4 regions of the Providencia stuartii genome follow, and region 1 is predicted to be linked to each of the others. Evidence: predicted binding sites of a transcription regulator. Region 1 holds the regulator's gene; each other region holds the start of a gene.
What was found. The regulator CRP, encoded in region 1, controls carbon source genes, mostly activating them, when cyclic AMP is high. The targets are predictions, from matches to a motif close to ATGTGANNNNNNTCACAT.
Positions count from the first base shown of each region.

Region 2: a site for CRP is predicted at 3,755-3,772, ahead of P2E05_RS09355 (sugar transporter). Genes of this name have one in related genera too.
Region 3: a site for CRP is predicted at 5,615-5,632, ahead of P2E05_RS03255 (NupC/NupG family nucleoside CNT transporter). Genes of this name have one in related genera too.
Region 4: a site for CRP is predicted at 4,411-4,428, ahead of udp (uridine phosphorylase). Genes of this name have one in related genera too.

Region 1 is NZ_CP119546.1:344,525-352,386, forward strand. Features, by position in the region: gene nagA (N-acetylglucosamine-6-phosphate deacetylase) at 1-720, shown strand, start outside; gene P2E05_RS01495 (aminodeoxychorismate synthase component II) at 1,046-1,621, shown strand; gene P2E05_RS01500 (aspartate aminotransferase family protein) at 1,752-2,972, shown strand; gene P2E05_RS01505 (hypothetical protein) at 3,039-4,133, opposite strand; gene crp (cAMP-activated global transcriptional regulator CRP) at 4,316-4,948, opposite strand; gene P2E05_RS01515 (OsmC family protein) at 5,255-5,659, shown strand; gene P2E05_RS01520 (phosphoribulokinase) at 5,731-6,597, opposite strand; gene P2E05_RS01525 (YheU family protein) at 6,657-6,875, opposite strand; gene P2E05_RS01530 (hydrolase) at 6,881-7,855, opposite strand.
Region 2 is NZ_CP119546.1:2,140,331-2,148,192, reverse strand. Features, by position in the region: gene nhaB (sodium/proton antiporter NhaB) at 1-538, shown strand, start outside; gene dsbB (disulfide bond formation protein DsbB) at 771-1,292, shown strand; gene P2E05_RS09365 (DUF333 domain-containing protein) at 1,603-1,908, opposite strand; gene P2E05_RS09360 (SMR family transporter) at 1,945-2,277, opposite strand; gene P2E05_RS09355 (sugar transporter) at 2,417-3,619, opposite strand; gene P2E05_RS09350 (NAD(P)H-hydrate dehydratase) at 3,810-4,667, opposite strand; gene P2E05_RS09345 (DUF2594 family protein) at 4,824-5,045, shown strand; gene P2E05_RS09340 (hypothetical protein) at 5,224-5,505, opposite strand; gene htpX (protease HtpX) at 5,755-6,636, opposite strand; gene prc (carboxy terminal-processing peptidase) at 6,815-7,862, opposite strand, start outside.
Region 3 is NZ_CP119546.1:753,963-761,824, forward strand. Features, by position in the region: gene P2E05_RS03225 (helix-turn-helix domain-containing protein) at 1-51, opposite strand, end outside; gene P2E05_RS03230 (LexA family protein) at 169-816, shown strand; gene prfC (peptide chain release factor 3) at 1,073-2,662, shown strand; gene P2E05_RS03240 (BON domain-containing protein) at 2,950-3,360, shown strand; gene P2E05_RS03245 (patatin-like phospholipase family protein) at 3,566-4,720, shown strand; gene P2E05_RS03250 (TatD family hydrolase) at 4,713-5,495, shown strand; gene P2E05_RS03255 (NupC/NupG family nucleoside CNT transporter) at 5,799-7,073, shown strand; gene deoC (deoxyribose-phosphate aldolase) at 7,542-7,862, shown strand, end outside.
Region 4 is NZ_CP119546.1:589,529-597,390, forward strand. Features, by position in the region: gene P2E05_RS02505 (aldolase) at 1-116, shown strand, start outside; gene otnI (2-oxo-tetronate isomerase) at 127-906, shown strand; gene P2E05_RS02515 (DeoR/GlpR family DNA-binding transcription regulator) at 919-1,686, shown strand; gene denD (D-erythronate dehydrogenase) at 1,743-2,702, shown strand; gene P2E05_RS02525 (GntP family permease) at 2,713-4,089, shown strand; gene udp (uridine phosphorylase) at 4,555-5,310, shown strand; gene P2E05_RS02535 (tyrosine-protein phosphatase) at 5,519-6,301, shown strand; gene P2E05_RS02540 (DedA family protein) at 6,372-6,902, shown strand; gene rmuC (DNA recombination protein RmuC) at 7,007-7,862, shown strand, end outside.

The DNA.
Region 1 (7,862 bases):
CATTTATTACATCAACCGGAAAAAGCGTTATTACAGCGATGGATAGCGGTTGCAGAAGGTAGTTTAAAATGTGTGGCGCTAGCCCCTGAGCATCCAACGTCACTTGAGCTAATACCTTGGTTAAAGTCACAAGGAGTGCGTGTCATGATTGGTCATTCAAGTGCAGATTATGCATTAACGCAACAAGGGTTAAATCAAGGTGCGGATGGGGTTGTCCATTGCTACAACGGAATGAATGGTCTACACCACCGTGAGCCGGGTATGGTTGGTGCTGCATTAACTCACGACCAATGTCAGGTGGAATTAATCTGTGATGGTCACCATGTGCATCCAGCTGCAATCAACGTGGTTTACCGCTGTTGTGGAGAACGTTTGTTGTTGATTACAGATGCAATGCGTGCGGCCGGCATGCCAGATGGTGAATACTCTCTCGGTGAAATGACGGTTCAGATGAAAAATGGTGTCGTTCGAACAGAAAGCGGTAGTCTCGCGGGGAGTACCTTGACCTTAGAACGGGGAGTGAGCACGCTACAGCAAGCTTGCAATATATCTTTCGCACAAGCATGGCTACATGGCAGTTTATATCCGGCAAAAGCGTTAGGGATTGCTGACCGTTTGGGTTCCATCGCGCCTGGTAAGCAAGCGAATTTAACACTCTGTGATACCGCAGGAGAAATACAGGCTACTTTTGTGCAGGGTAAGTTGGTTTTTCAGCGATAAACTGATTTAGGGTATGTGATGTCATACCCTAAAGCTGAAATCGTTTAATCGAATGAATGCTTGTAGAGTTAAGAATTATTATTTTATTAATTAAGAATAATTTGTTATCAGTATGTAAATATAATCCCATGATTTTTATATGGAAAATGGTTTAGATAAATTGGATTACTTGATTTAAATAGGCTATTTTCCTGCCTCGGCTGTGTTATGATACCCGCCCCTTATTATTTTTCACTGCTTTTTAGCTCGTATTCTGATTGCTAATGGTAGTAAACTATGCTGGGGATATAATATATAATGATAAAAATCAGTCGGATAGGCTACTATGCTTTTACTTATTGATAATTACGATTCATTTACTTATAACTTATATCAATACTTTTGCGAATTAGGCGCAGAAGTACTCGTTAAACGTAATGATGAAATTTCTATCGAAGAGATAGAATTATTAGCGCCTACACACCTAGTGATCTCACCAGGACCTTGCACGCCTGATGAGGCAGGGATCTCTCTTGAAGCCATTAAATATTTTGCAGGTAAAATTCCAATTTTAGGGATTTGCCTTGGTCATCAAGCGATCGGTCAAGCCTTTGGAGCCACGGTTGTGAAAGCAAGAGAAGTGATGCACGGCAAGACTTCTGCTATTCATCATAATCATCAAGGGGTTTTTAAAGGGTTAAATAGGCCGCTTACAGTAACTCGTTATCATTCCCTCGTCATTGCCGCGGAAACATTGCCAGCATCTTTTGATGTGTCCGCATGGTCACTGAATAACGGTGATGTGGATGAAATTATGGGAATACGTCATAAAACCCTACCAATCGAAGGTGTTCAGTTTCACCCAGAAAGTATTTTGAGTGAGCAAGGTCATGATCTACTGAATAATTTTCTAAAATACTAGACGTTGCTTATTTCAACAAAAAAATAAAATTCACTTCATCACTCGCTTAGCTATTGCTCTTTTGTGATTTTTTATTCATATTTATTGCTTATATTTTCACTTAAGCACTAAGCAAAAGCAGGTGAGGGGTATGAAAGAACAACAAGCAGTAAATCGGCAGACCTATGATGAGGTGATGTTACCTATTTATTCTCCGGCAGAATTCATTCCTGTTCGTGGGGAAGGTAGCCGAGTTTGGGACCAGCAAGGTAAAGAGTATATCGACTTTGCTGGTGGGATTGCGGTGTTAGCACTCGGTCATTGCCATCCTGCTTTAGTTGATGCAGTTCGTGAACAGAGCGAAAAGCTGTGGCATGTGAGTAATATTTTTACCAATGAGCCTGCGCTAAGATTGGCTCAAAAGCTAATTGAAGCCACTTTTGCTGAACGTGTCTTTTTTGCAAATTCTGGTGCTGAAGCCAATGAAGCCGCATTTAAATTAGCGCGTCATTACGCTATCACTAAATACAATCCATATAAAACGAAGATCATCGCTTTTAAGCAAGCCTTTCATGGTCGTACCTTTTTTACCGTATCAGTTGGAGGGCAAGCCAAATATGCGGATGGCTTTGGACCAAAACCCGCTGATATTATTCATGTGCCATTTAATGACCTTGATGCGGTCAAAGCGGTCATTGATGAAAATACATGTGCGGTCGTATTGGAACCTGTACAAGGGGAAGGGGGCGTCACTGCTGCAACGCAAGCGTTTATACAAGGCGTACGTCAGTTATGCGATGATAATAAGGCTCTATTGGTCTTTGATGAAGTGCAAAGTGGTATGGGGCGTACTGGTAAGTTATTCTCTTATATGGATTATGGTGTGGCACCCGATATTCTGACCACTGCGAAAGCTCTTGGTGGCGGTTTTCCTATTAGTGCGATGCTGACCACCCATGAAATAGCGCAAGAAATGGGGCTTGGTACACACGGTACGACTTATGGTGGAAATCCGTTAGCTTGTGCTGTCGGTAATGCGGCGTTTGATATTATCAATACACCAAAAGTGTTGGATGGTGTCATCAAGCGACATGAGCTATTTGTTTCCCACTTGAATAAGCTCAATGAAAAATATGATATTTTTGCTGAGATCAGAGGGAAAGGGTTATTAATTGGTGCAGAATTGAAAAACCAACTCAATCATCGTTCGAAAGAGATTTTACAGGCGTGTGCCATTGAGGGATTAATGATGCTCAATGCTGGGCCAAATGTATTACGCTTTACTCCATCATTAATTATTTCTGAGGAAGAAATTAATAGTGGTATGAAAAAATTAGAAACAGTGATTGAAAACGTATTAAAAAATAAATAAATGTCTTTTACTCAAAGAGGTATTAACCTCTTTGAGTTTTTAACCATTGATGAGTAGATTAGATCATTATCTTTTTTTGTATAACCTTTCCACTGACGCCTGCTGATCCTCTAATGTCGCAAATGTTTTTCGAATAATAACAGGAGCATTTTGAGCATTATTTGGAGTAATCGTTTTTTTTATTTTACGAGAACTTTGCGTGCTTATATTTTTTGTGTGATTAATGCGGTTTCCCTTATTTTGTATTTGTTGGGGATCAGCCTTGTTGTGAGTCTCAGAAACGCAAAGGGATAATGCTATTTCAGTCAGACCTCTTTTAACTTGCCCATTTATAATGACGCGTCCAGTGCCTTGAGAATGAGAAGAGATGACATGAGCGGTCTGATGAATTGACTGTTCCTTTTTCGGTGGATTGAGTTCCTTAGTCGTGGTGGCTATTTTGAGGGGAATACGACTTCCTTTTTGATATGAAATTGGTTTCGGTTGAGTGAAGTGTTTAATAATGGTGTCTTTCTCGGATTGAGTTTGTTCTTTTTTATCCATATACCAAACTAAATCCAGTTCTGAATAGTTTGTACCAATAAGGCTTGCATTGAGTTCTGATTTTTTCAGGTAGAGCATTGAGCGATCTTTTAGAGATTCAGCAGAATAGCGATTAGCCTCTAATTTATCTAACACGTGATGACATTTAGATTTCAACTGCTCAAGTTTTTGTTGAAGATGACATTCAGACGTCGGTCTCTTCACATTTAATGGGGAGGTTGATTGGTTATCACAGATATGACGCTCATTTGTTTTAATCGTATTTTTTGACATGCTTGGTTTTAATGAATAGGAAAAGGGTAACGATAATGAGGGTAAAGAAGGGAGCTGGCTCTTATTGAGAATATTGGCGGTATTGATTGCCGCATCGATTTTAGTTTGCTGTATCTGACATGCGTTATCATCGTATTTTACGGGTGTCGATAAGGTGATTGAGGTTGGCTTAGTGCTATGTATTTCGTTAAGAAACTTATACTTTGCTTCTAGATTATTTCTTTTTATACGACATGATTCAGCGATTGTTTCAGTTGTCAGATTGCCACGTTTGAGCATCTCTGCATGAGCCGCTACTGTTTGGTTGATATATTTTACGGATGGGTGATGTTGACTTGTTTTCATTTTAATAAAACCTTTAAATAATAGTATATTAATTATTCTAGATTTTATTTTTTAGTGGATATGAATAATATAAAATAACGATACTTATGCTATTTGCTGGTTTTGTGGTGATATCGAAGGAAAATGGCTCTATATCAAAGATATAAAGCCATTATGCAATTGAGGTCAGACGAATTATAGGTTTATCGAGTACCGTACACCACGATAGTTTTACCATGCGCGGAGATAAGGTTTTGGTCTTCTAGCATTTTTAAGATGCGACCAACCGTTTCGCGGGAACAACCGACAATTTGGCCAATCTCTTGGCGTGTGATCTTAATTTGCATTCCATCTGGATGCGTCATCGCATCGGGTTGTTTCGCTAAATTAAGTAGCGTTTGAGCAATACGGCCTGTGACATCAAGGAAAGCCAGATTACCGACTTTTTCTGATGTGGTTTGTAGGCGGCTTGCCATTTGCGCGGAAAGGCGCATAAGGATATCAGGGTTAACCTGAATAAGCTGACGAAATTTTTTATAAGAAATTTCAGCGACTTCGCAGGCACTTTTTGCTCTGACCCAAGCTGAACGTTCTTGCCCTTCTTCAAATAACCCTAGTTCACCAATGAAGTCTCCCTGATTTAAATAGGAGAGGATCATTTCTTTGCCTTCTTCATCTTTGATTAAAACAGCCACTGAGCCTTTAACGATATAGTAAAGGGTTTCTGCTTTTTCACCCTGATGGATCAGAGTGCTCTTGGATGGATATTTATGAATATGGCAGTGTGACAAAAACCATTCAAGAGTAGGGTCTGTTTGTGGCTTGCCGAGAACCATTAGCGTTATCCTCTGTATGTTAATACAGCCATTCGGTTAATCGTCACCAGAATAGCTGGTTTTTTAAAGTCACTAGCTTAGCATATTAATTCGCATTATAGAGCAAGTTAATACCAACACTATAATATAATCAATTGAAACCTTGAGTTTTGATCTTAACCCTATCAGGTGGAACTTTGTTTGTAACATATTAAACTCAGAAAGTCTTGTTTTTATCGATTCAGCATCATAAAGCGCCTATTTGATTGAAAGGGTTTATGTAACAATGTAATCTTTTAGATAAACTTTTTCCTAGGGGAATAAAATATGGAAGCAAGAGTTAAATGGGTTGAAGGGCTCTCTTTTTTAGGCGAATCGGCTTCAGGTCATCAAGTTATGATGGACGGTAATTCCGGTGATAAAGCGCCTAGCCCAATGGAAATGGTCTTGATGGCTGCGGGCGGTTGTAGTGCTGTTGATGTTGTTTCTATTTTACAAAAAGGCCGTAATGACGTGAGGGGTTGTGAAGTTAAATTAACGTCACAGCGTAGGGATGAAGCACCTCGTTATTTTACCCATATTAATTTGCACTTTATTGTAACGGGAACGGATTTAACGGAAAAAACGGTTGAACGCGCTGTTCAGCTTTCTGCTGAAAAATATTGCTCGGTCTCATTAATGTTAGAAAAAGCCGTCACTGTTACCCACAGTTTTGAAATCAAAAACCAATAATTTATTTATTAATTATATAAATTTTTTAATTTATGATGCTTATTTTAAATAATAATAAGCATCATTTATTATTAATCATGTTTTCTTTTTATGAGTTTTTCGACCAACGGTGTCATGATTAACTCCATCGCTAATCCTAATTTTCCACCTGGTACAACGATAGTGTTCATTGCGGATATAAAAGAACCATTTAACATCGCCAATAAATAAGGGAAGTCGATCTGTTCTAGCCCCCTAAAACGAATGACAATGAAACTTTCATCTTGTGAAGGAATCGCTTTAGCGGAAAATGGATTGGATGTATCGACAGTCGGTACACGTTGGAAATTAATATGGGTACGTGAAAATTGAGGGGTAATATAATTAATATAGTCACCCATTGAACGTACGACGGAATCCATGACGGCTTCTCGTGAATGCCCCCGTTCTGTTGTATCGCGGATCAATTTTTGGATCCATTCAAGGTTAACGATTGGAACCACACCCACTAATAAATCGACGTACTGTGCGACATCGTTTTCAGGCGTGACGACACCGCCATGCAAGCCTTCATAGAATAAAACATCACTATTTGCAGGTAAGGGTTCCCACGGTGTGAATGTGCCAGGCTGAAGCCCATAGGGTACAGCTTCATCATAGGTATGAAGGTATTTACGTGATTGACCTCCACCCTGTAAGCTGTAATCTAATAAGGTCTGTTCTAACAATGAAAAATCATTCGCTTCGGGACCAAAATAGCTGATGTGGCGGCCTTGTTCTCTTGCTTTGCGAATCGCCATATCCATTTCTGGACGCGTATAACGGTGGAAACTATCCCCTTCTAATGTTGCCGCTTGGATATTTAACTGATGGAATATTTTACGAAATGCTAAGCTTGTGGAGGTGGTTCCGGCACCACTAGAACCAGTAATTGCAATAATTGGGTGCTTTTTTGACATCATGGACTCCCTGTGCTGCGTTTGCGTCCATGCTTATTAAAATCATGAGCGAAACGGGTTTACGGGCGAAACTGACTTTTTGGCATAAAATTAACAGATTCATGTAATTCTGACCAGACTAGCACAATTTCTCCTGAAACTAACAGCCGTTTTACGTCGTCTACCTTTTGTTGTAACGACTTTTCATGTTCACCATAATCTGTTCCTTCACGTAAGACATAAGCTTCGATCAGGTTTTCTAAAGTGTCAGGGTCTAAATCTTTCCAAGGAATAATCATGACGTTTATTTACTTAAATATGCTGTTAACCATTGAGGAATACGTTTTTCTAACCACATTTCTGGTTTCCTAAAGGAACCGCTAACAAAACCAACATGTCCACCATGTTCAGTCATTTGATATTCGATATTCGCGGGTAAATGTGCTAAATCAGGCACGACATCAGGTGCCATAAAAGGGTCATCTTTGGCATGAATGATTAATGTCGGTTTGGTAATACGGGGTAACCTTGGTAACGCACTGCATTTTTGATAATAATCTGTCGCATTTTCGAAACCATGGATCCTAGCCGTGATCACATCATCGAACTCACGAATACGTTTTAGTTGCTTCAGTTGCGCTAAATTTAGGGGTAATGAACCTGGGTAACGCACCAGTTTGCGTGTGGCATTACGTTTCAATCCATTCAGTAAATAACGTTGATAGAATTGGGAAAACCCCTTTTCCATGCGAATCGAACAAGGTTCTAGCATCAAAGGAGCAGATACGACAACCCCTGCATCAAGGTCTGCCTCATCACCACTTTCCGCTAAATAGCAAGCAAGCATATTACCACCAAGAGAATAGCCAACAGCAGCGGTTGGAACATTTCCCCAAGTCTGTTTTAGCCAATGCAAAAAATACCGCGCATCACTGGTTTCACCTGAGTGATAAATCCGCTTTTGACGATTCGGTTCACCACTACAACCTCGGAAATGCATGATCACCCCTAACCAACCGTGATTCTGGGCGCTTTCTAACATGCCATGAGCATAAGGGCTTTTAAAACTACCTTCTAAGCCATGAAATATCACTAAACGCGGTTTATCGCGTGCCAGCTCAGGGGCTTCACTCCAAGCAAGGTCGATAAAGTCACCGTCAGGTAACTCAAGTCGTTGCCAAATAGGCTTAATTTTCGGTGTACGTCGAAAGATCCTTGGCAATAATGTTTGAAGGTGTGGATTCTTAGCCCAGTTGATTGGTCGAAAGTTTTCTGACATAGCCTTA
Region 2 (7,862 bases), 1.8 Mb from region 1:
TGGTATTACAGAAGAGCACGCGTTAGGTAAAGCCTTTGAGGAAGCATTACCCTTTACTGCCTTACTCACAGTCTTTTTCTCTATTGTTGCTGTCATCATTGACCAACAACTGTTTACCCCCTTTATTCAGTTTGTTTTACAGTCATCTGAATCATCGCAACTATCACTGTTTTATCTGTTCAATGGTTTACTTTCTGCTGTTTCAGATAACGTGTTCGTCGGTACGGTATACATTACGGAAGCATTAAAAGCCGCCAATGAAGGCTTAATCTCCCATCATCAATACGAGTTATTGGCCGTCGCTATCAATACAGGTACTAACCTCCCTTCTGTTGCGACACCGAATGGGCAAGCAGCTTTTCTGTTTCTACTCACTTCGGCACTATCGCCACTGATCCGTCTTTCCTATGGGCGCATGGTATGGATGGCCTTACCTTACACCATTGTAATGACAGTCGTTGGTTTATTAGGCGTCGAGTTTTGGCTGATACCAATGACACATTGGCTAGAAAGCTTAGGCTGGATTAGCCTACCTTAGTTTCGTCATCACCGAAACGCATAAAGGCCACGCAGATGACACATTATGGGTGGCCTTTATCATTCTTCTCATTGATATCCCGTCACCATTGCTCTGAAATACCTGCTAGAGTGGTTTGATTTGTAATATTAGGTAAATCCTTATCTAAAATCACATAAATACTCTCTAACATCTTTTTTTGTTGTGTCGATAGGGGCAAAATGTGCGCATCATTAATTTAGGGAAGTAAAGTATGTTCAGATTCTTTAACTACTGCTCGCAAGGACGAGGCGCTTGGCTGTTAATGGCCTTTATTGCGTTTATGTTGGAATGCGCTGCGCTCTATTTTCAACACATTATGAAGCTACAACCCTGTGTTATGTGTATCTATGAGCGCGTTGCATTGTTTGGGATTATGATTGCGGGCTTAGTCGGGGCTATTGCGCCACGTAATGTGATTTTACGTTGGGTCGCTATCATTATTTGGATTTACGCGGCATGGCGTGGCTTAGAGCTTGCATGGGAACACACTATGCTACAACTCTATCCATCCCCGTTCGCATCATGTGACTTTTTTGTCAATTTCCCTGAATGGTTACCATTGAATGAATGGGCGCCAGCTATTTTCGAAGCAACTGGTGACTGTGCTGTTAAACAGTGGGATTTCTTAGGGCTAGATATGCCACAATGGCTAATTGGTGTTTATGGCGCTTACCTGCTAGTTGCTATTATCGTCACAATCAGCCAATTTTTCCCTTCACACAAAAAAGCATAATATCGAAACCGTCATCAATTAAGGATATTGATTATTTTACGGTTAAGGCTCCCGATAAACACTATCGGGGGTCATTTTATCTCCTGACAAGCTACGTTTTTGAATCGCTTCTTCACTTTTTTATCTGTATCGCCAACGTTTGAATAAACATCTGCCCCAGTTTAAAACCCAAAAGTATGATGGAAATCTGTTGAATACTGGGTTTGATATCAGGCGGGTTATGCAACATAAAAAGAAGCCAATATTTATTGAAACTGCAATACAAACCATAAACCCACCTGTTAATGATGGGTTCTACTGAATAATTTTATTAAATACAGCTACCCGTCAATATGACATCGGCAGCACAACGCTTCCCATTGGCAAATTGACACACCGCCGTCTGAGCACCATCCAGTTCTAAGTTAAGTGAAGGTAGTCCACCCGCTGAAACACAGGCTTCTTGGGCTTTAGGTCCTAAATTAACCACTTGTTGTGCATATTGGGATGCCGAGCGATCGACTTGCACTGTATTCATCGAATCTGAGCTAGAACACCCCGCTAAAATAAGTATTGTGCTACCTAGTAAACCTTTAACAAAAGTAGAATTAAGCAGGTTACTGATTTTTCTATTCATTCTATACTCCGCTTATGATGATTTCTGCTTCCTGAATCAGTGAACACTGCTTTTAGAAAACAGATTAATGACCAACACACCAACGATAATTAATAGCATACCAATAATTGCTGGTAAATCGAGCTTCTGCTGATAAATAAATATCGCCGCGATAGACACCAATACGATACCTAAACCCGACCAAATGGCATATGCGATCCCTAAAGGTATTAACTTAACAACCTGTGATAGCCCCCAAAAAGAAACGGCATAGCCAATCACCACAATCAAGGACGGCCAAAAACGACTAAAACCATCGGATGCTTTTAATGTCGTTGTTGCTATCACCTCTGCGATAATAGACATCAATAAAAAACCTAGCCCTTTCATCCGCTCATCCTTACTCTTTGAACTTATTAAAATAGTAGCGAATTTAGCATAGTTCGCGATCCCTGTAACGCACCCTCACATAAAAAAAGCCACAATAGAAATAATTCTATTATGGCTTTTTCACTTTTTCGTCGGAAATTTAGTGTAACGCAGTGGATGCTTGCAGCTGTTCGTTAAATGAGCCTTTATAACGCCTAAAAATAAAAATGCACCACACCAATGAAATCAATCCAAATATGGCCCCTACATAACCAATATTCGTCATTCCCATATGAACAATAATTTGATTACCTAATAAGGCGCCACCACCGATGCCAATGTTAAAGATCCCAGAGTAAATTGCCATCGCTAAATCTGTTGCATCAGGCGCTAAATCAATCACTTTGACCTGCATACCTAGGCCTACACACATGATTGCAATTCCCCAGAATAGGCTTAATAGAACCAGCCAGCTAACGTGGCCACTCACTGGCATCAATAATAATAAGCTAATTGTTAATACCGCTATCGCAATTGGTAAAAAGGATAATGTATATTTATGACTGTAACGACTAAATATCACACTGCCGACAATGCCTGCTGCACCAAAAATAAGAAGCAATAACGTTGCAAAATTCTGACTTTGTTGTGCTATTTCACGAACAAATGGCTCAATATAGCTGTAAGCGGCAAAGTGTGCCGTCACAACGATAACGGTTAATGCAAATAACCCCACTAATGCAGGACGTTTAAAAATCACAGGTAAACTTTTTAATGAGCCTGAATGTTCGCTTGGTAACCTAGGTAAGAAGCGAATTAGCGCAATCATCGTCAACAATGCGATAGCACCGATACATAAGAAAGTGACTCGCCAACCTAATAATTGTCCAATCACACGGCCAATTGGCAGTCCTAAAACTGTCGCTAATGCCGTACCGGTTGCAAGTAAGCCTAATGCTTGCGCTTTTTTACCTGCTGGTGCGACACGGATTGCCAAAGACGCGGTAATTGACCAAAACACCGCATGTGATAGAGCGATACCAACCCGAGCAATGATTAATACATCGAAATTCCAAGCAAAACCGGAAAGAATATGGCTAAGCACAAACACAATAAACAGTAATGCTAATAACTTGCGGCGTTCTATCTTACTGGTTAGTAGCATCAAGGGTAATGACATTATTGCGACTACCCAAGCATAAATAGTGATCATTAGCCCTGTATGCGCAACTGTCATATCAAAACTTGCAGCTATGTCACTCAATAATGCGACGGGAACAAATTCTGTAGTATTGAAAACAAATGCGGCGACTGCTAGTGCCACAACTCGGATCCAAGCTGTTTTTCTAGAAACCTGTGTCATTGTCTTGCTTACGCCTTTGTTGGTATCAGCAAATACTCATCCCCCAATCACAAAGTGATTGGTTAAAAACCAGAAGTCATGAGTTAGCTGAAATTTGATATTGCTTCGCTGACATAATAAGAAGCAATCGATTTTGTGTGAATTGTATCACATTTTTTCACCGCAGTTAAAGCCGCTCAATATCAAACCATCAATAAATAATGGCTCTATTTCTTATCGTTCTAGCCTCATCAATAATTTCGTGAGCGGTTAGGCCAATAGGACCGATACCTTTTTGTACCAATACATCTGCGGCTTTACCATGTAACCAAACGCCTGCCCGTACGGCTTGTTCTATTGGCAGCTTTTGTGCCAGTAAGCTACCAATAATTCCTGATAATACATCACCGCTACCTGCTGTCGCTAAACCACTGTTCCCCGTTTCATTACACCATGTTTGATTATCCGGAGCTGCAATGATCGTATGGTGTCCTTTCAACACCACCCAACAACCGAATCGTTGACTGAGCTGTTGCGCAGAAAAATGCCTATCTAATTGGATTTGTGCGACCGTTGTTTGTAGTAGTTTAGACGCTTCTTTAGGGTGTGGTGTGATGACTGTTTCTGACGAGAGTTTTACAGCTTCAGGGCGTTGTGCCAATAGATTGAGACCGTCAGCATCGATTAAAACGCGCTGATTTTGCGCTATAAGACGTAAAGAACCGTCTAGCAACATTTTCGCCTCGTGAGCAGTCCCTAAGCCACACCCTATGACCCAAGCCGTTGGGGTTTCACCATCCATAACATGACTCGCTTGGCGTAACATCAACTCAGGAGCCTGTTCCACTAAGTGTAATGCCTGTGGCTGCTGATTCAACCCAATGATGACTTTACCACAACCGCTTTTAAGCGCAGCGACCCCTGCCAATACACAAGCTCCCGTCATACCAACACAGCCACCTATAATATTTAGCGTTCCAAAAGTGCCTTTATGACTTTGTTCTGGTCTTGGTTGTACGAATATTGGAAACTGTTCTGCTAGCCACTGTTTTTCTTCTATCGTTAACATAATTGGCACTCCTTAAATTTTCGTACAGCGCGATGACGTAAATTATCTCTTCTTAATTTGAATAATTCATATTAAGCCATTCATTGATGGCACATTGGATAAACTTTCTATGATAGAATATTAGCAAATTTATCTTTCTTAAAAGGACGCTTTTTGATGAAAACACATTTTCCTACTCAGCCTGATGTTAATGAACTCGCGGCAGAAGTGACTTGTATTAAAAATCTGCTGGCTCATATGTTAAAAGCAATTGGTCAAGCAGATGCAGGTAAAATTTTAATTAAAATGGAGCGTGAAATTGCATCAATGGAAGATGAAAAACAAGCTGAAATTTATCGAAATACATTAGATCAAATAAAAGCAGGGTATCGCCAATAGATTATTTTAACGATTAGTGCTATTTAAGGGCGTTAATTTTTCAATTACACTTAAAACTGCACAAATAACTAAATATCATTTATTGAAATCGCTTATCTTTGATCTCGAATTAAACCATTCTTTATTCATTTAGCTCCCCCTTCAGATCCCTATGAAGGGGGCTTTTTTTTGCTTAAAATTAGGCTTTTACTTTCCCATCATAAATATCTTGGCAATGCTGAATATAGCTCTCTAATGTCATGTCGGCAGTTTTATTATCCTGTGCCCTTTGTTCTTCAAAGGCCCATACTTTAAAATTTTGCCCTAAATTGGCACCAGACATACCAACTTCTTTATACATACGATGATAAAAACCATTTGGAGATTGATAGATTTCAAATTTAAATGGCACTAAACGAGCTGGGTTTTCAACTGTCGCAAATTCATTACCAAATACCAGCGTTTTCACAAGTATATCCATTTTCTATCCTTATAACTCATTCACTATTAAAGCCTATTGGCCTATTACCCGTATCCATCATAGACTATTCATCGATTTACAGCCTAAGAAAAACTACGCTATTTCACTTAGAGAATACACTATTTTGATTTATATTAAATTAATGCCCGTAACTAATTTTTTATTTTCAAATAAAAAGCCCGCGGTGATTAATTCAACGCGGGCTTCTGTCTAATTTAGAGCATCAATTATATCATTGCGACTCTTCGACTATTTTAAGTATTCACCTGAACGTAGTGCTTCAATACGTTTATCCAATGGAGGGTGCGACAAGAACAGTTCATTGAATGCTTTACCACGTCCATTAATACAGAATGCCATTAAACGCCCTTCTTCTTGTGGCTCATAGCTCGTTTTCAAACGCTGTAATGCTGCAATCATTTTTTCTTTACCAACGAGTTTTGCAGAGCCTGCATCCGCATGGAATTCACGATAGCGCGAGAACCACATGGTGATAATACTCGCTAAAATACCGAATACGATTTCTAATACCATCGAGACAGCAAAGTAAACCATTGGGTTACCATTACTGCTTTCACTTTCTTCATCGTTGCTCGACATAAAACCAGAAACAAACTGAGCAATAATACGTGAAATAAAGATAACAAACGTGTTTACAACACCTTGTAACAACGTCATTGTGACCATGTCACCATTAGCAATATGGCTGATCTCATGCGCAATAACAGCCTCTGCTTCATCACGGCTCATATTTTCTAACAACCCAGTGCTTACCGCTACCAGCGATGCGTCACGGCGAGCACCTGTTGCAAATGCATTAATATCAGGAGCATGATAAATAGCAACTTGTGGCATTTGAATACCGACTTGCTGTGCCTGACGGCTCACCGTATTCATCAACCATTGTTCAGTTTCATTACGTGGTGATTCAATAACTTCGCCACCAACGGACTTAAGCGCCATCCATTTTGACATTAATAACGAAATAAACGCACCACCGAAACCAAACAGGCCCGCCATGATCATCAGACCTTGAACACTGCTTCCTTTAACACCCGTCAAGGTTAAGATTATCCCAAACACAAACATAACTGCTAAGTTTGTGAGTAAGAATAAGGCTATTCGCATCATATTTTTTTGTTTCCTTGGTAAAAATAAATATCACGAAGAATTTACTGTATAAATAAGGTTTTTTCATACTTTTTCAAGTGGCTTAACAAGAAAAAACCAAAAATTAACATAACTTTACACACATCATAAAAAAGGCCAGCTTTTGCTGGCCCTGACTATAATCTATTGTATAACCAATTTATTTTTTATTGGTTAATAGACTGGTCTCAGGATGAGCAAGATCAATCGCAATTTTAACTGTTTCGTCTAAATATGGGTCTGGCCCTTCGTAATCTTTAGGTAAATCATCTATAGACTTCAGCAATGGTTTACCCTCTTTTGCATAACGTTCATTTATACGTTTCAGTTTAGTGGCTTCAAGCTCATTATCTTCCTTCAAACGCTGGGCATAATTCAGCGAGATGAGATTTTTACTCTCTTTATTCGCTTTATAATGCGCAATGTCTTCATCGATATACTTGAACTCCGTATCTTTGCTAATACGCGCTAAGTGTTTCGTTTTGAGTTCAGACACATCCTCAGTAATATCCCCTACCTTGCTGTAATTAGCAGGCGGAATACTATCCCATGGTAGCGCATTGTCTTCAAAGCTCTCACCTGTTTCAGCAGGATCTTGCCCTGTTGGCATAACAATATCAGGTGTTACCCCTTTACGTTGCGTACTCCCACCATTCACACGGTAGAATTTCTGGATAGTATATTGGACAGAACCCAGTGCTGGCCATTCAGGTTTTAGCATTTGATCATAAACACGGCTTAAACTACGGTGTTGTTGTACTGTACCTTTACCAAAAGTCGGTTCACCGACAATCAAAGCACGTCCATAATCTTGCATTGCCGCCGCAAAAATTTCTGATGCTGAAGCACTAAAACGGTCGACGAGCACGACCAACGGCCCTTTGTAATAAATGACATCATCATCATCGATATCTTGACGAACCTGACCATTATTATCACGAACCTGAACAATAGGCCCTTTAGGAATAAATAAACCGGATAACGCTACGGCTTCGGTTAATGCGCCGCCACCATTACCACGCAAATCAATAATCAGTGCAGACACATTATCCTTGGCCATTTTTTGCAGTTGAGTTTTCACATCATTGGTCAAACCAACATAGAAGCCAGGAATATCTAAAACGGCAACTTTCTCTTTACCCACATTTTTAATTGTTAGCTTAACCGCTCTATCTTCCAAGCGGATTTGTTCGCGAACAATAGTCACG
Region 3 (7,862 bases), 410 kb from region 1:
CAAGTCAATGGCACGGCGGAGATGTTTTTGTGTCGTGTTGAACACTTCCATACCGTCTCCTGTTACAATAATAACTGTTACAAGATTGAATGTTACAGTTTAAACTGTAGATTAGTCAACAGTTAAAATTGTTGAAAGGCTACAGTTTTATTTGTAGAATACGGGCTTATGAAAACTTTATCCGAACGACTAAACCATGCCTTGCAGCTTACTGGGGTGACTCAGTCTGAGTTGGCTCGTCGCATTGGTATCAAACAGCAGTCGATCAGCCAGATTTGCTCTGGTAAATCGGCTAGGTCTCGTTACACCATGCAGATCGCGGAGGCGCTTCGCGTGAATGCTCATTGGCTCGCCACAGGTGATGGCGAGATTGGCTTGGGAGTCGGTAATGTAGAAGTCGGGCCTGACATTAAGGGAAGAATTCCTCTCATTAACTGGGTTCAGGCCGGTGATTGGACTGAAATAGCGGAGGGATTTGCCCATGAAGATGCTGAGGAGTGGCGTGAAGTCACTGGGAAAGCACATGAGGGTTGTTTCGCACTTCGCGTAAAAGGCGACAGTATGGAAAATCCAAGCGGAAAAAAATCCATACCTGAGGGGGCAGTGATCGTTGTTGATCCTGAGTTACCTTATTCTTCAGGTTCATTGGTTGTTGCGCGTTTGGATGATTCGAAAGAAGCAACCTTTAAGCAGTTAGTTATTGATGGTGAACAGAAGTACCTAAAACCTTTGAACCCGCAATACCCTGCAATACCGATCAACGGCAACTGCACCATCATCGGTGTAGTACGACAAGCTATCATCGATTTCTGGTAGCGAAGGAATTTGTGGTTTAGCCACAGCTGTTCATGAGCTGAAGAAGCAACGATTGCAAACAGCTACAACTGAGCATTGGCGCACGCTGAGAGTAAATGATAGCCGATTAGATAACCATTGATTGTTTATAAAGTCAAGATCAGCGAAAATAGCGGCCAATTACGATTAACACGACGGATTTGACAAGCGAAGAACTGAAAAGAGAGTACTTCCAAAAGTGTGTACAAATCCGTGTACAAACTAAAAGAATTTATACATGGCAAACCAAGATTTTCTCAATGAAATCAATAAGCGAAGGACCTTTGCTATCATCTCCCACCCTGACGCAGGTAAAACCACCATTACTGAAAAAGTATTACTGTTTGGACAAGCTATCCAGCGTGCAGGGACGGTAAAAGGTCGTGGCTCAAACCAACACGCCAAGTCAGACTGGATGGAAATGGAAAAGCAACGTGGTATTTCGATTACAACGTCGGTGATGCAATTTCCTTATCATGATTGTTTAGTTAACTTACTGGATACGCCAGGCCATGAAGACTTCTCTGAAGATACCTACCGTACATTGACGGCGGTTGACTGCTGCTTGATGGTCATTGATTCAGGTAAAGGGGTTGAGGATAGAACACGTAAATTGATGGAAGTGACGCGTCTACGTGATACACCTATCCTGACTTTTATGAATAAACTTGACCGTGATATTCGCGATCCAATGGAATTGATGGATGAAGTTGAAAATGAACTGAATATCGCGTGTTGTCCAATCACATGGCCTATTGGTTGCGGTAAATTATTTAAAGGCGTTTATCACCTCTTACGTGATGAAACCATCTTATATCAAACAGGTCAGGGCCATACCATCCAAGAAGTCCGTATTATTAAAGGGCTAGATAATCCTGAATTAGATAAAGTGGTCGGTGATGAGCTGGCGGCTCAATTACGTGATGAGTTAGAGCTGGTAAAAGGGGCTTCTCATGAATTTGATCATGAGGCTTTCTTGGAGGGTGAGTTAACCCCAGTCTTCTTTGGTACTGCATTGGGTAACTTTGGTGTTGACCATATGCTTGATGGCTTAGTGCAATGGGCGCCAGCCCCTCAGCCTCGTCAAACAGATGTGCGTAAAGTTGAAGCGACCGAAGAGAAATTTACAGGTTTCGTCTTCAAAATTCAGGCGAATATGGATCCAAAACATCGTGACCGCGTGGCTTTCATGCGTATTGTTTCAGGTACTTATGAAAAAGGCATGAAGTTGCGTCAGGTACGCATTAAAAAAGATGTCGTCATTTCGGATGCATTGACCTTTATGGCGGGTGATCGTTCACATGTTGAAAACGCTTATGCAGGTGACATTATTGGTTTGCATAATCATGGAACGATTCAAATTGGTGATACTTTTACACAAGGTGAAGATCTGAAATTTACCGGTATTCCAAACTTTGCACCTGAATTATTCCGTCGCATTCGTCTGCGTGATCCATTAAAGCAAAAACAGCTGCTAAAAGGCTTAGTCCAGCTATCTGAAGAAGGTGCTGTTCAGGTTTTCCGTCCGCTAACCAATAACGATTTAATCGTTGGGGCTGTCGGTGTGTTGCAGTTTGACGTTGTTGTTGCACGCTTAAAAAGCGAATACAACGTTGAAGCTATCTATGAGGCGGTCAACGTATCAACAGCGCGTTGGGTCGAGTGTGATGATGCGAAGAAATTTGAGGAATTTAAGCGTAAGAATGAGCAAAACCTCGCACTTGATGGCGGCGATAACCTTTCTTATATCGCACCCACAATGGTAAACCTCAATCTGACCAGCGAACGCTACCCAGATGTAAAATTCCGTAAAACTCGCGAGCATTAATTTTTCCTAATCGCTCAGCCCACTACGAAAATGCCTTTTTTTGTAGTGGGTTTTCCCAAACTAAGCATCTATTTTCGAATACTCTCCTGTTTTTTTATCTAAATATTGCAGATTGCTCTGTCTTTTACGTTTATCTACTTTATTTAAAGGTGTTTTTCCCATAGTCTATAGTTATCAATTGTAATATAAGTGTCGTTAATTGATTTAATGGCTTGTCTGCCATATTTGACGATAATGCTTTTATTTCAATATTTAAAATCGCAGTAGAGTCGATAAGGAAGGTTCCGATGAAAAATTTAGCACTGTTACGTTCTTTCATTGTCATTGGATTAAGTGGTGCTCTGTTTGCATGTAGTTCATCAGCAAACTCTCCATTAAAAGAGCAGGCCTCTGAAACGTGGGATAGCGCGGTGAAAACGGCTGATATAGCAGGAAAAGACACCAGTGAAGCGATTTCTAGTGGTGTGAATAGTGCCGATAACTACATGGATGACTCCTCTATCACTGCTCAGGTCAAAAGTAAGCTACTGACAACCAGTGGCATAGACAGTAATTCTATTTCAGTGAAAACCGTCAAAGGGGTTGTTTACCTTTCTGGTTTTGTCAAATCCGCTGACCAGATTGATAAGGTTGTACAAGTCGTATCAAGGGTTAATGGTGTAAAATCGGTACAAAACGGTTTAGTCGTAGCAAATTAATGGATATATAATTGGCGTAAATCACTCAAATAGTCGTCTATTGAGTTCATTAATCCGCTAACATTATTCGCTAATAGTCGAAAACTGGATCTCTTGGTGAGGTTCAGTTTTTGTATTATTGATAAGTATAAATTGATTTAATTAGCGATAGTGCCGAAGTGTATTGCAGTATTGGGATGCAGAGAGGATCTGTCAGGAGACATATATGGGAAAACATGTATCAGTGACACTTGGCAGCATTGAACCTTTAGCTTTTTACGATGAACTCAATAAAGGTAAGACTGCCCTTATTTGTGAGGGAGGCGGTCAACGTGGTATTTTCACCGCAGGTGTATTGGATGAGTTCTTAAAAACAGGCTTTAATCCATTTGATATCATGATTGGTACTTCGGCAGGGGCGCAAAACCTTTCTGCGTATATTTGTGGTCAATATGGCTACGCTCGGCGGGTTATTACCCGTTATACAACAAGCCCACTCTTTTTTAATCCCTTACGTTTTATTCGAGGTGGTCATCTTATTGATTTAGATTGGCTGGTTGAAAGCACCTCGAAAGAGCTACCATTACAGATCAAATCTGGGATTGAATTGATGGAAGCGGGGCGCGAATTCTATATGGGAGCCAGCCGTAGTGATGACTTTGAAGCCGAATTTTTGAAACCTAACGCTGATACATGGTTAGATATCATTCGTGCTTCTAGTGCTATTCCGGGCTTTTATCGGATGGGCGTCGAATTTGAAGGCACTCTCTATCATGATGGAGGGATTAGTGCGGCGATCCCTGTTGAAGAAGCATACCGTCGTGGCGCTGATACGATTGTGGTGATCCGTACTGTTCCTTCTCAGATGTATTTTACCCCCGAATGGGTGAAGAGAATGACGCGTTGGCTGGAGGGTGAAAAATATGGCTTACAGCGAATGGCTGCTATGCTAAAAGTTCATCTAAAAAGCTATCGCCGGACACAGGAGTTTATTGAAAACCCACCGGGAGACTTACAGATTTTTGAAATCTATCCTTCCACGCCACTAAAAAGTAGTGCATTAGGGAGCCGGTTGTCAGCGCTTAATCAGGACTATCATTTAGGGCGTCGCTGTGGGCGCTACTTTATTGCTGCATTAGGCCATTGTTTTACAATGAATAACAATGGATTAAATCGCTTTAGCTTTGAAAGCGCCGCCCATGAAGAAATACAGATTGCAGAAGATTACGCGGAAGCGATCTTTGATGCTAAACATGATGTTGAGTTAGTTGCTCAACGTAAAGCCAAAAAGGCAACGGATACGGCACAGGCGATGATGACGGGAGCCATGATGGCTGCAAACGAGGAGTCGGAGCAACCGCTGAATAAAAAAAATGACTAACCGATTTATTGATACCCATTGCCACTTTGATTTTCCACCTTTTGTTGGTGCGATTGATGAAAGCCTCTGCTTAGCGGAAAAGGCAGGGGTTACGGATATTATTATTCCGGCGGTCAGTGTTGATAATTTTGAGCGAGTTTGGCATTTAGCTCAGCGATACTCACAGCTGCATGCGGCTATTGGCTTTCATCCTCTGTACTTGAATCTCTTCCAAGAACAACATATGGAGACAATGATAGGTTATTTACAACAGAATCACGCTAAGTGTGTTGCTATTGGCGAGATTGGTCTTGATCTCTATATGCAAGAACCGTTGTTTGATTTACAGCAGCAAGTGTTAATCGCCCAACTAAAATTAGCTAAGCAGTTTGATCTGCCAGTCATCTTACATTCGCGTAAAAGTCATGACCCGCTGGCTGCATTGTTACGTCGCTACCCTGTACCTGCATGCGGTGTTATTCATGGTTTTGCAGGCAGCCTATCACAAGCTCAAGCATTTATTAAATTAGGCTATTTCATTGGTGTTGGCGGTACCATTACTTATGAAAGAGCAAATAAAACACGTCAAGCGATCGCCAAATTACCCCTAACCTCATTGGTATTTGAAACCGATGCCCCAGATATGCCTGTGTCTGGCTTTCAAGGTGAGCCAAATCGTCCTGAGCGTATTCAACAGATTTTTCAGTCGTTATGTGAACTACGCCACGAAAGTCCCGATGAAATTGCGCAGCAACTTTACATAAATAGCCTATCATTATTTAATCTGTTCAAATAAAAGCCAGATGCATTCACTGTTTTTATGAGAGGTAAATTTTATCTGGCTAGCTTATTCCCTGCATTTTTTCACCTCATTATTCTCTCTTTTTGTGCTTTTCAGATTATGTCGATAACTAAATGTGATTTTAATCACAAGAATTGAATTTTTGTTACTTATTACACTATGTATTTGTGACGAAGATTGCGGGTTCTTGGAAGGGACTAGGTATAATCATCGCACAAAGAGTCAAGGGAACTTACCAGTTTCCTTTCTACATCAATCTAGCATTAAGTGAACAGGGATACTTCCATGCAACTCATTATGAGTCTGGTTGGGATGGCAGTACTGATTGGTATTGCCGTACTATTCTCCAGCAATCGTCGAGCGATTAAACTCCGTACTGTTGGCGGGGCTTTTCTTATACAGATCGCTATCGGTGCATTTGTACTTTATGTACCAGCAGGTCGTCGCGTATTACAAGGGATGTCAGATGGCGTTTCTAAAGTTATTAGTTACGGCCAAGATGGCATGAATTTTATTTTTGGCGGCCTTGTTTCCGACAAAATGTTTGAACTGTTTGGCGGTGGTGGATTTGTTTTCGCTTTACGTGTTCTGCCAATCATTGTGTTCTTCTCTTCATTGATCGCGGTTCTTTATTACCTCGGTATTATGCAACTAGTCATCAAAGTATTGGGTGGCGGCTTGCAAAAAGTGCTTGGTACCTCCAGAACGGAATCTTTATCTGCTACAGCGAATATCTTTGTTGGGCAGACAGAGGCACCATTAGTTGTACGTCCTTATATCTCGACCATGACCAATTCCGAATTATTTGCGGTTATGTGTGGTGGTTTGGCTTCTGTAGCAGGCTCTGTATTGGCCGGTTATGCGCAAATGGGTGTTCCAATGGAATACTTGATTGCTGCATCGTTTATGGCGGCTCCGGGAGGATTACTGTTCGCTAAATTGCTTGTACCCGAAACTGAGGAAGTGCGTGATAACGTTAATGCGACAGAGTTGGTTGCTGAAGATGAGCGCCCAGCAAACCTGATCGATGCAGCTGCTTCAGGTGCTGCTTCGGGGATGCAATTGGCCTTGAACGTAGGTGCAATGTTATTGGCATTTATCGCCTTGATCGCTCTAATTAACGGTATTTTAGGCGGTGTTGGTGGCTTGTTCCATTATCCACAACTTTCTTTGGAATTAATTCTGGGATGGGTATTTGCGCCGATAGCTTATTTGATTGGTGTGCCATGGAGTGAAGCAACAGTTGCCGGTTCGTTTATTGGTCAAAAAGTGGTTGTTAACGAATTTGTTGCCTTTATGAATTTCGGTGAATACATGAAACCGGATGCAGATGTTCTTGCGGCAGGCAAACAGGTACTTTCCGATCATACTAAAGCGATCATTTCATTTGCACTGTGTGGTTTTGCTAACTTATCTTCGGTGGCTATTTTACTTGGTGGTTTAGGTGGTATGGCACCAAATCGTCGTAGTGATGTCGCCCGTTTAGGAATGAAAGCTGTTCTGGCGGGTACGCTCTCTAACTTAATGAGTGCGACTATTGCGGGCTTCTTCTTAACACTTGCAATAATTTAATCTCTCGTTTTTTGAGGAAGGGCAAATGCCCTTTCTCTTTCATTATTTTCAGTTATATTCTTTCTTCTTTTTATTTCATACCGTCAATTTTGAACTACGCTTAATCAAGTGTATTGATGGCATTGGAAGGCTAAAAAAGACATAAAAAAGCCATTTGAGAGAATAAAACTGAGACTAAATAGCGTATAATTGCGATATTGTTCACATATTTGTATTTAACAATGTAACGTTCAGGCAATTAATGTGATTTGTAGCACACAAAATAGCCGAGTTCCATGGTCAAATAGCGATAAATTAGCTGCTATGGACTGCTAGTTCTCAGAGTGAATGTGCTCTAGGGTATTGTGCGGTGAGAAGGAATTCAGCTGCTACATTCGGGTTTTCGAGTAGCATCTTTAAGGAACCAAGCCCGCTCGCCAACAAAGAACGTGTTGTTCTGACAGAATTCACAACGTTGGAGAGTTTTTTATGACTGATTTAACTGCTGCTGCGCAACGCGCGCTGAATCTGATGGATTTAACCACCCTCAATGATGACGATACCGATGAAAAAGTGATCGCGTTGTGTCATCAAGCAAAAAGCCCAGCAGGCCAAACTGCGGCTATCTGTATCTACCCTCGTTTTATTCCTGTTGCACGTAAAGCACTGCGTGAGCAAGGTACGCCCGAAGTGCGTATCGCAACAGTCACTAACTTCCCGCATGGAAATGATGACATCGAGATAGCGTTGGCGGAAACACGTGCTGCTATTGCTTATGGTGCAGATGAAGTTGATGTGGTTTTCCCTTAT
Region 4 (7,862 bases), 250 kb from region 1:
ATGCGGAAGAACTGGAAGATACGGCTCGTTTGTATATCACGCTACGTCAGCAAGGCTTTACAACACTCACTGAAGAGCAGGTTAACGAGCTAGAAAGCCGTTATCCAAAGAAATGAGGCACTAGACATGGCTAAATTTGCAGCAAATCTCAGTATGATGTTTAACGAGGTTCCTTTTATCCAACGTTTTGAGCGTGCCGCACAGGCAGGTTTTACTGGCGTTGAATATCTGTTTCCTTACGAAGAGCAGCCAGAAGCTATCGCGGAAGAGCTGAAGAAACATGGATTAACACAAGCACTGTTCAATATGCCTGCGGGGGATTGGGCTGCTGGTGAGCGCGGAATGGCATCGATACCAGGTCGTGAAGATGAATTTGCAAAAGGCGTTCATACGGCATTGCACTATGCTAAGGCATTAGGATGTCAACAAGTGCATGCGATGGCCGGCAAAGTCGATGCCCGCTTTACGCCTGAGCAACAGCGAGCCTGCTTTATCAAGAATATCCAATATGCAGCGGATGTGATGGCAGAACATGGTATTCGCGTCTTAATTGAACCGATTAATACGCGTGATATGCCTGGCTACTTCTTAACGACACAGAAGCAAGCTGAAGCCTTACTCCCTGAAATTGCTCGTGAAAACGTCTTTATTCAGTTGGATCTTTATCACTGCCAAATCATGGAAGGTGATTTATTGAAAACAATTGAGCGTTTATGGGGTAAATTTAGTCATATTCAGATAGCTTCAGTGCCTTATCGTCACGAACCTGATAGCGGTGAAGTCAACTACCCATGGATTTTCGAGCAACTCGACAAAATGGGTTATCAAGGTTGGCTGGGATGTGAATATCATCCTGCGGGCCGCACAGAAGACGGTTTAGGGTGGCTGAAACAAGCACAGTCATAAACAGGAGAACCTATGATCCCTTCAGAGCGTCGTGATTTTATTTACCGTTACGTTCATGAATACCAAACCGTTTCGATCAACGATTTGGTTGAACTGATGAATGTGTCACATATGACGGTAAGACGTGATATTCGCATGCTCGAAGAAGAAGGGAAGGTGGTCGCAATCAGCGGTGGTGTTCGTTTAAACGATGCGTTACGCCAAGAGTTACCTTGGAGTGAAAAAGCGCGTCTACACCATCGCAGTAAACGTGAGATAGGTAAATTTGCCTCATCGCTCGTTGAAGACGGGCAAGTGGTGTATCTCGATGCGGGAACGACCACATTTGAAATCGCTCGTGTGTTAGGTGAACGGTTTAATTTAACAATTGTGACTAACGATTTTTCGATCATGCAGTATTTGATGAATAAATCGCAACTCAATCTCTATCACACGGGAGGGCAAGTCGATAAACGCAATCATTCGTGTGTTGGTAATACCGCAGCGATGATGCTGAAAACGTTAAATGTTGATGTGGCATTTATTAGTACAAGCTCTTGGGATTTACTACATGGTGTCTCTACGCCCCATGAAGAAAAAGTGCAGATAAAACAAACACTACTAGATGTTGCTCGGCGCTGTGTGCTGGTTTCTGACAGTAGTAAATTTGGCAAATACGGTATGTTTCGTGTTTGTCCACTCAATCAATTGCATGACATCATTTGCGACGATCAACTACCAAACGATGCTGTGCAGCGGATAACAGAACAAAATATAAAACTTCATTTAATAAAGACATAAATAAATCTTACCTAATGATAAATAGCCAGAAATAGGCTATTTCAAGGAGAATAACAATGAAAGTTATCATCACTGGCGGCGCTGGCTTTTTAGGTCAGCAGCTAGCCGCTGCTTTACTTAAAAATAGCCAGGGTTTTCAATTTGACCAACTCGTTCTAGCGGACATTCAGTGCCCTACATCCCCAATTGAAGATGCTAGAGTGAGCTGTGTGGCAACGGATTTAACTCAAGCAGGTGCTGCTGATCAACTGATTGATGCACAAACCGATGTGGTTTACCACCTCGCTGCAATTGTGAGTAGCCATGCTGAAAGTGATTTCGATTTAGGCATGAAAGTGAATTTCGAAGCAACACGTCAGTTGTTAGAAGTGGCTCGTGCTAAAAATCCGGCCATGAAGTTTATCTTTACCAGTTCTTTAGCCGTATTTGGTGGTGAGCTGCCAGATGTGATCACCGACCTATGTGTTGTGAATCCGCAATCTTCATATGGCGCTCAAAAAGCCATGTGTGAGTTGATGGTTAACGACTACTCACGTAAAGGTTATGTTGACGGACGTGTGTTACGTCTACCGACCATCAGTGTTCGCCCAGGAGTGCCTAACAAGGCTGCTTCATCATTTGCCAGTGGGATCATTCGTGAGCCATTAAATGGTATTGAAAGTGTTTGCCCAGTTTCACCTGAACTTGCTTTGTGGCTGTCTAGCCCAGAAACCGTGGTGAGCAATTTCATCCATGCTGCAACTATTTCAGCAGAGAAATTTGGCCTTTCTCGTACCGTTAACTTACCGGGAATTACCGTAACGGTTCAAGGAATGATTGATGCGCTACGCGATGTCGCTGGTCAAGACGCTGTTGACCTTATTCGTTTCGAACCTGATGAAGCCATTAACCGTATCGTCGCGAGTTGGCCGGGCAAATTTGATATTAGCCGTGCGTTAGGCCTTGGCTTCCGTGCAGATGGTTCATTTGCTGATGCGATCCGTTCGTTCATCATTCACCACGGCTCACAGCAATAGGGGATAAGCGATGTCCTATATTCCTATTATTGGCCTCGCAGTGGCCATATTTGTCCTGATCTTCTTGGTATTACGAACGCGTATTCATGCGTTACTTGCCATGTTGATTGCGGCTGCAATCGCCGGTATTTCTGGTGGATTAACAGCGGCCGAAACAGTGACTGTCATTACAAAAGGTTTTGGTAGTACACTCGGTGGCATCGGTATTGTTATCGGTCTCGGGGTAATGATGGGAAGGGTGCTAGAAGTTTCTGGTGCTGCTGAACAGATAGCTTATAGTTTTATTCGTTGGTTAGGAAAAAAGCGTGAAGAATGGGCGCTGGCTATTACAGGTTATATCGTCAGTATCCCTATTTTTGTTGATTCGGCATTCGTTATTCTTTATCCGTTGGCGAAAGCGTTAGCAAAGAACGGTAAGCGCAGTTTGTTAACCCTAGGTGTTACATTAGCGGGTGGTCTGGTGGTCACACACCATACTGTACCGCCAACGCCAGGTCCTTTGGGGGTTGCAGGCATTTTTGGTGTTGATATTGGTGCCATGATATTAACGGGGATGACCCTTGCGGTGCCTTGCGTGATTGGTATTGTTTTTTACGCAAAATGGCTAGCGGTTAAATACCCTGAGTTCATGCCTGATGACAGCAACAATGCCGATTTAAAAGAAATCCACGATCGTTATATGGAAGAAAAGGCAAATAAACCGTTACCAAGCCTGTTCTTATCTGTATTGCCTATCGTCACGCCGATCTTGCTGATTTTTATTAACGCAGTTAATGGGTTATTGCTGAAAACTGACACTTTCCAAGGTATGGATGATAATTGGTACTTCCAAACCTTCCAATTCCTTGGGGCACCTATAATCGCTTTATCGATCAGTGTGTTAATCTCGGTTTATACATTGATGCCAAAAGCGACAAAGGAAGAAGTCATCGACCGTATGGAAGAAGGCTTACAGTCAGCGGGTATCATTTTATTGGTAACAGGTGCTGGCGGTGCATTAGGCGCAGTGCTACGTGATAGTGGGACGGGGAATATTTTAGCCGAGCATGTGGCGAGCTTACCGATCACGCCTGTGCTCATCCCATTTATTATCGCAACCTTAGTACGTTTAATTCAGGGCTCAGGCACCGTCGCGATGATCACGGCAGCTTCAATATCTGCGCCAATCATTAGCCAAATTCCGGATATTAATCTACTTGTCGCTGCTCAAGCAGCAACTATGGGGTCATTATTCTTCGGATATTTTAACGACAGCCTTTACTGGGTTGTGAATAGAATGATGGGTATTAAGGACGTTAAACAGCAGATGATGGTCTGGTCTATCCCAACAACGATAGCTTGGGCAATCGGTCTGGTGGGCGTTCTAATCCTTGATGTAGTTCTCTGATAGCCAACGCTCTTTTATTCTGCCAATAATTCAAAGCGCCATTCAAATCATGAATGGCGCTTTTTTATTCTCGAGCGGGGGCAATGAAGATATCTTGTGCTAAGGCATGTCCACCTTCAATATCAACCAAGGCGTCACGCAAAATATGCGATGAATCAGCCTTGGATTAGCATTTATAGGTATAAATAGGGGCTTTGCTGTATATCATTAACAACAATCAATACTTCTCATCATAGCTAATCAAATTTTATAAGTGTTGTTTCAGTGCTCCTCTCGGTATCGTCTATACTGATCGGATACTTAGGTCTACCCGCTTGTTTTGTGTGACTTGAATCACTTTATTTTGCAACATAAACATATCGATTTTCATTAAAGGTGATTAATGTCACTAAACTGTTTGGGGTTTACCGCTATATTACTCTTAACGTATAAATTCAATGATGCCATTGTGTAAAGGAGTTTGATATGTCTGACGTATTCCACTTAGGCTTAAAAAAGAGTGACTTGCAGGGTGCTACTGTTGCTATTGTTCCCGGTGACCCGAATCGCGTTGAGAAAATCGCACGTTTGATGGATAACCCAGTACATCTCGCTTCTCTGCGTGAGTTCACCTCTTGGCGTGGTGAGCTTGATGGTAAAGCCGTGATTGTGTGTTCTACAGGTATCGGTGGTCCTTCTACCTCGATTGCTGTAGAAGAATTAGCACAGTTAGGGATCCGTACTTTCTTACGTATTGGTACAACAGGTGCTATCCAAGAAAACATCAATGTAGGTGATGTTTTGGTGACGACAGGCGCGGTAAGACTGGATGGCGCGAGCCAGCACTTTGCACCTCTTGAATACCCTGCGGTTGCTGACTTTACATGTACAAATGCTCTCTATGATGCAGCAAAAGAAGCGGGGGCGACCGTCCATGTGGGGGTGACGGCTTCCTCTGATACCTTCTATCCAGGACAAGAACGCTACGATACCTATACAGGCCGTGTGATGCGCCATTTCAGAGGTTCAATGAAAGAATGGCAAGATATGGGTGTCATGAATTATGAAATGGAATCTGCAACATTATTGACTATGTGTTCAAGCCAAGGTTTACGGGCTGGTATGGTCGCTGGTGTGATTGTTAACCGTACCCAACAAGAAATCCCTAATGAAGCCTTGCTGAAGAAAACAGAAGGTAATGTGTTGAGTATTGTGGTTGAGGCTGCTCGTCGCCTACTTTAATTACGTCATTACTGGCTCGTTTACTTACGCTTTCACTCGGTTGTGAATAAACAGTAGACGAGCCCAGTTCACTTTCTCTCTTGGTTTATTTTCATCTTTATCGCTCATTTTATTAATGCCTGCTTAATTGCAGGTATTTTTTCTGATTTTTTTCGAGGCATAATCTGTTATGGTTTTGAGAACAATCAACATTATAGGTAAGAAGATGATGACCAAAACACCTTATTTGCACCCTTCAGTATTGCCTCTTAAAGGCGGCGTTAATTTCCGTGACCTTGGTGGGAAAAAATTAGCGAATGGTAATAAAATTAAGTCAGGTTTATTGTTTCGCTCAGGGGCTCTCAACCATTTAACTGAAGAGGATTTGATCATTTTACAAGATCAAAATCTCTATCAGATATTAGATTATCGCGATGTTGCTGAAATTAAATCAAAACCAGATATTGTTTGGGATGGCGCTCATTATGTTAATGCACCCGCAAACCCTATGGCTAAAGAGGTGAGTGCTGATCTTGATAAATTAACCCCTGAACTCCTTGAAAAATTTGATCCTAAAATTTTCATGAACCGTCTTTACGAACTGCTGCCGCTAAATAATCCAGCTTATCATCAACTGGTGAATATGCTAAAGCAGCCAGAAAAAGGCGGTATCGTTCAGCACTGTGCCGTTGGTAAAGATCGTACCGGCGTTGGTTCAGCTTTAGTACTATTTGCACTTGGCGCTGATTTAGACACCGTCATGGAAGATTACTTGCTAACAAACGAAACGTTGGCCCCATATCGCAAGCATTTACTGGAAGAACACGCCCAGAGAATGAGCGAAAGCGCAGTGAAGAAGTTTGAATATGTCTATTCAGTACGCGAAGAGTTTTTACTGACAGCGATAAATAGTATAAATAATCATTATGGCAGCATTGATAAGTGGTTAGAGACGGATTTTGGTTTGGATAAGTCTGGTCGCAGCGTGCTGCAAAGCTATTTTATCGAATAGTTAGTTTAATATTGGTTTATTACATATTCGTTAATGTACTCACCAAGTTATCATTAAGGGAGAAATGACGGTGACACTAAATGAAATAGTCCATGCGGTGACTGAGTTTACCCGTGAACATGAAATATGGGCACTACCAATCATTTTCTTTCTCGCTTTTGGTGAATCTTTAGCATTTTTATCCTTACTGTTACCTGCGACCGTCATTTTACTTGGCTTAGGGGCTTTAATCGGAGAAAGCGGTATCACATTTTGGCCTGTATGGCTTGCCGCGACATTAGGCGCGTTTTTTGGTGATTGGCTTTCTTACTGGTTTGGTTTTCACTACAAAGACAATGTTCGTAAAATGTGGCCTATTTCTCGTAAACCACAGATGATAGATCGCGGGCAGCACTTCTTTAATCGTTGGGGGATCTGGAGCGTATTTTTAGGACGTTTCTTTGGACCATTTAGAGCCGTAGTGCCTTTAGTTGCAGGCATTTGTAAAATGCCGAAACGTTACTTTCAGATCGCGAATATTGTTTCTGCGATGATATGGGCATTCGGTATATTAGCGCCAGGCGCTTTTGGCCTACGTTGGTTGGCTCATTGGATGGGATAAGCTGCGAAGCTGTTCGCAATTTATGGCTTACTTCAAATTACTTCTGGACAGATATACAGTATCCGATTACTTTACATTGGATCACGTAATGTAAGGATTTAACAGTGGATACCTCTCTACTATATGGGGTTATTGGTGCCCTCGGTGGTATTTTAATTGGCGGTTTGGCTGTCTGGTTTTCTATTGCACAAAAATTGAGCCAAAAAGAACAAGAACTCCAACAAGTTAACCGTCAGCTTGCGGCAAGCGATGAAAAAAACATCCATCTTTCTGAATGGAAAATGGAGTATGAGCGTCTTGATCAAGAGCTGCGTACATTGCGAGACATTAACCGTGAGCAGGAAGCTGAACTACGGGAAATCACCACACGTTTTGAACAAAATCAATTAGCTAACGAAGAAAAACAAAGGCTATTGCAAAATAGTGAGCAGCGGCTGACTACACAATTTGAAAATTTGGCAAACCGTATTTTCGAACAAAGTGAACGACGAGTGTCAGAGCAGCAACAGAAAAGCTTAATCGCCATGCTGTCACCATTTCGTGAGCAACTTGAAGGTTTCCGCCAGCAAGTTCAACAAAGTTTTGGGGAAGAGGCTAAAGAACGGCACACCTTGGCTTATGAAATTCGTCAATTACAACAGTTAAACAATCAAATGACGAAAGAAGCCGTTAATTTAACGCGTGCTCTCAAAGGTGATAATAAAATTCAAGGGAATTGGGGAGAAACGATTTTGACTCGTATCCTTGAAGCTTCTGGCTTACGTCAAGGTAGTGAGTTTGAGACACAGGTGAGTATAAACACAAGCTACAATAGCCGTTATCAACCCGATGTGATTATTCGCCTACCTGAAGGCAAGGACGTCATTGTTGATGCTAAAATGTCATTAGTCGCCTATGAAAACTATTTCAATAGTGAAGATCCTGAAGAACAAGCCTATGCACTCAAAAATCATGTCGCTT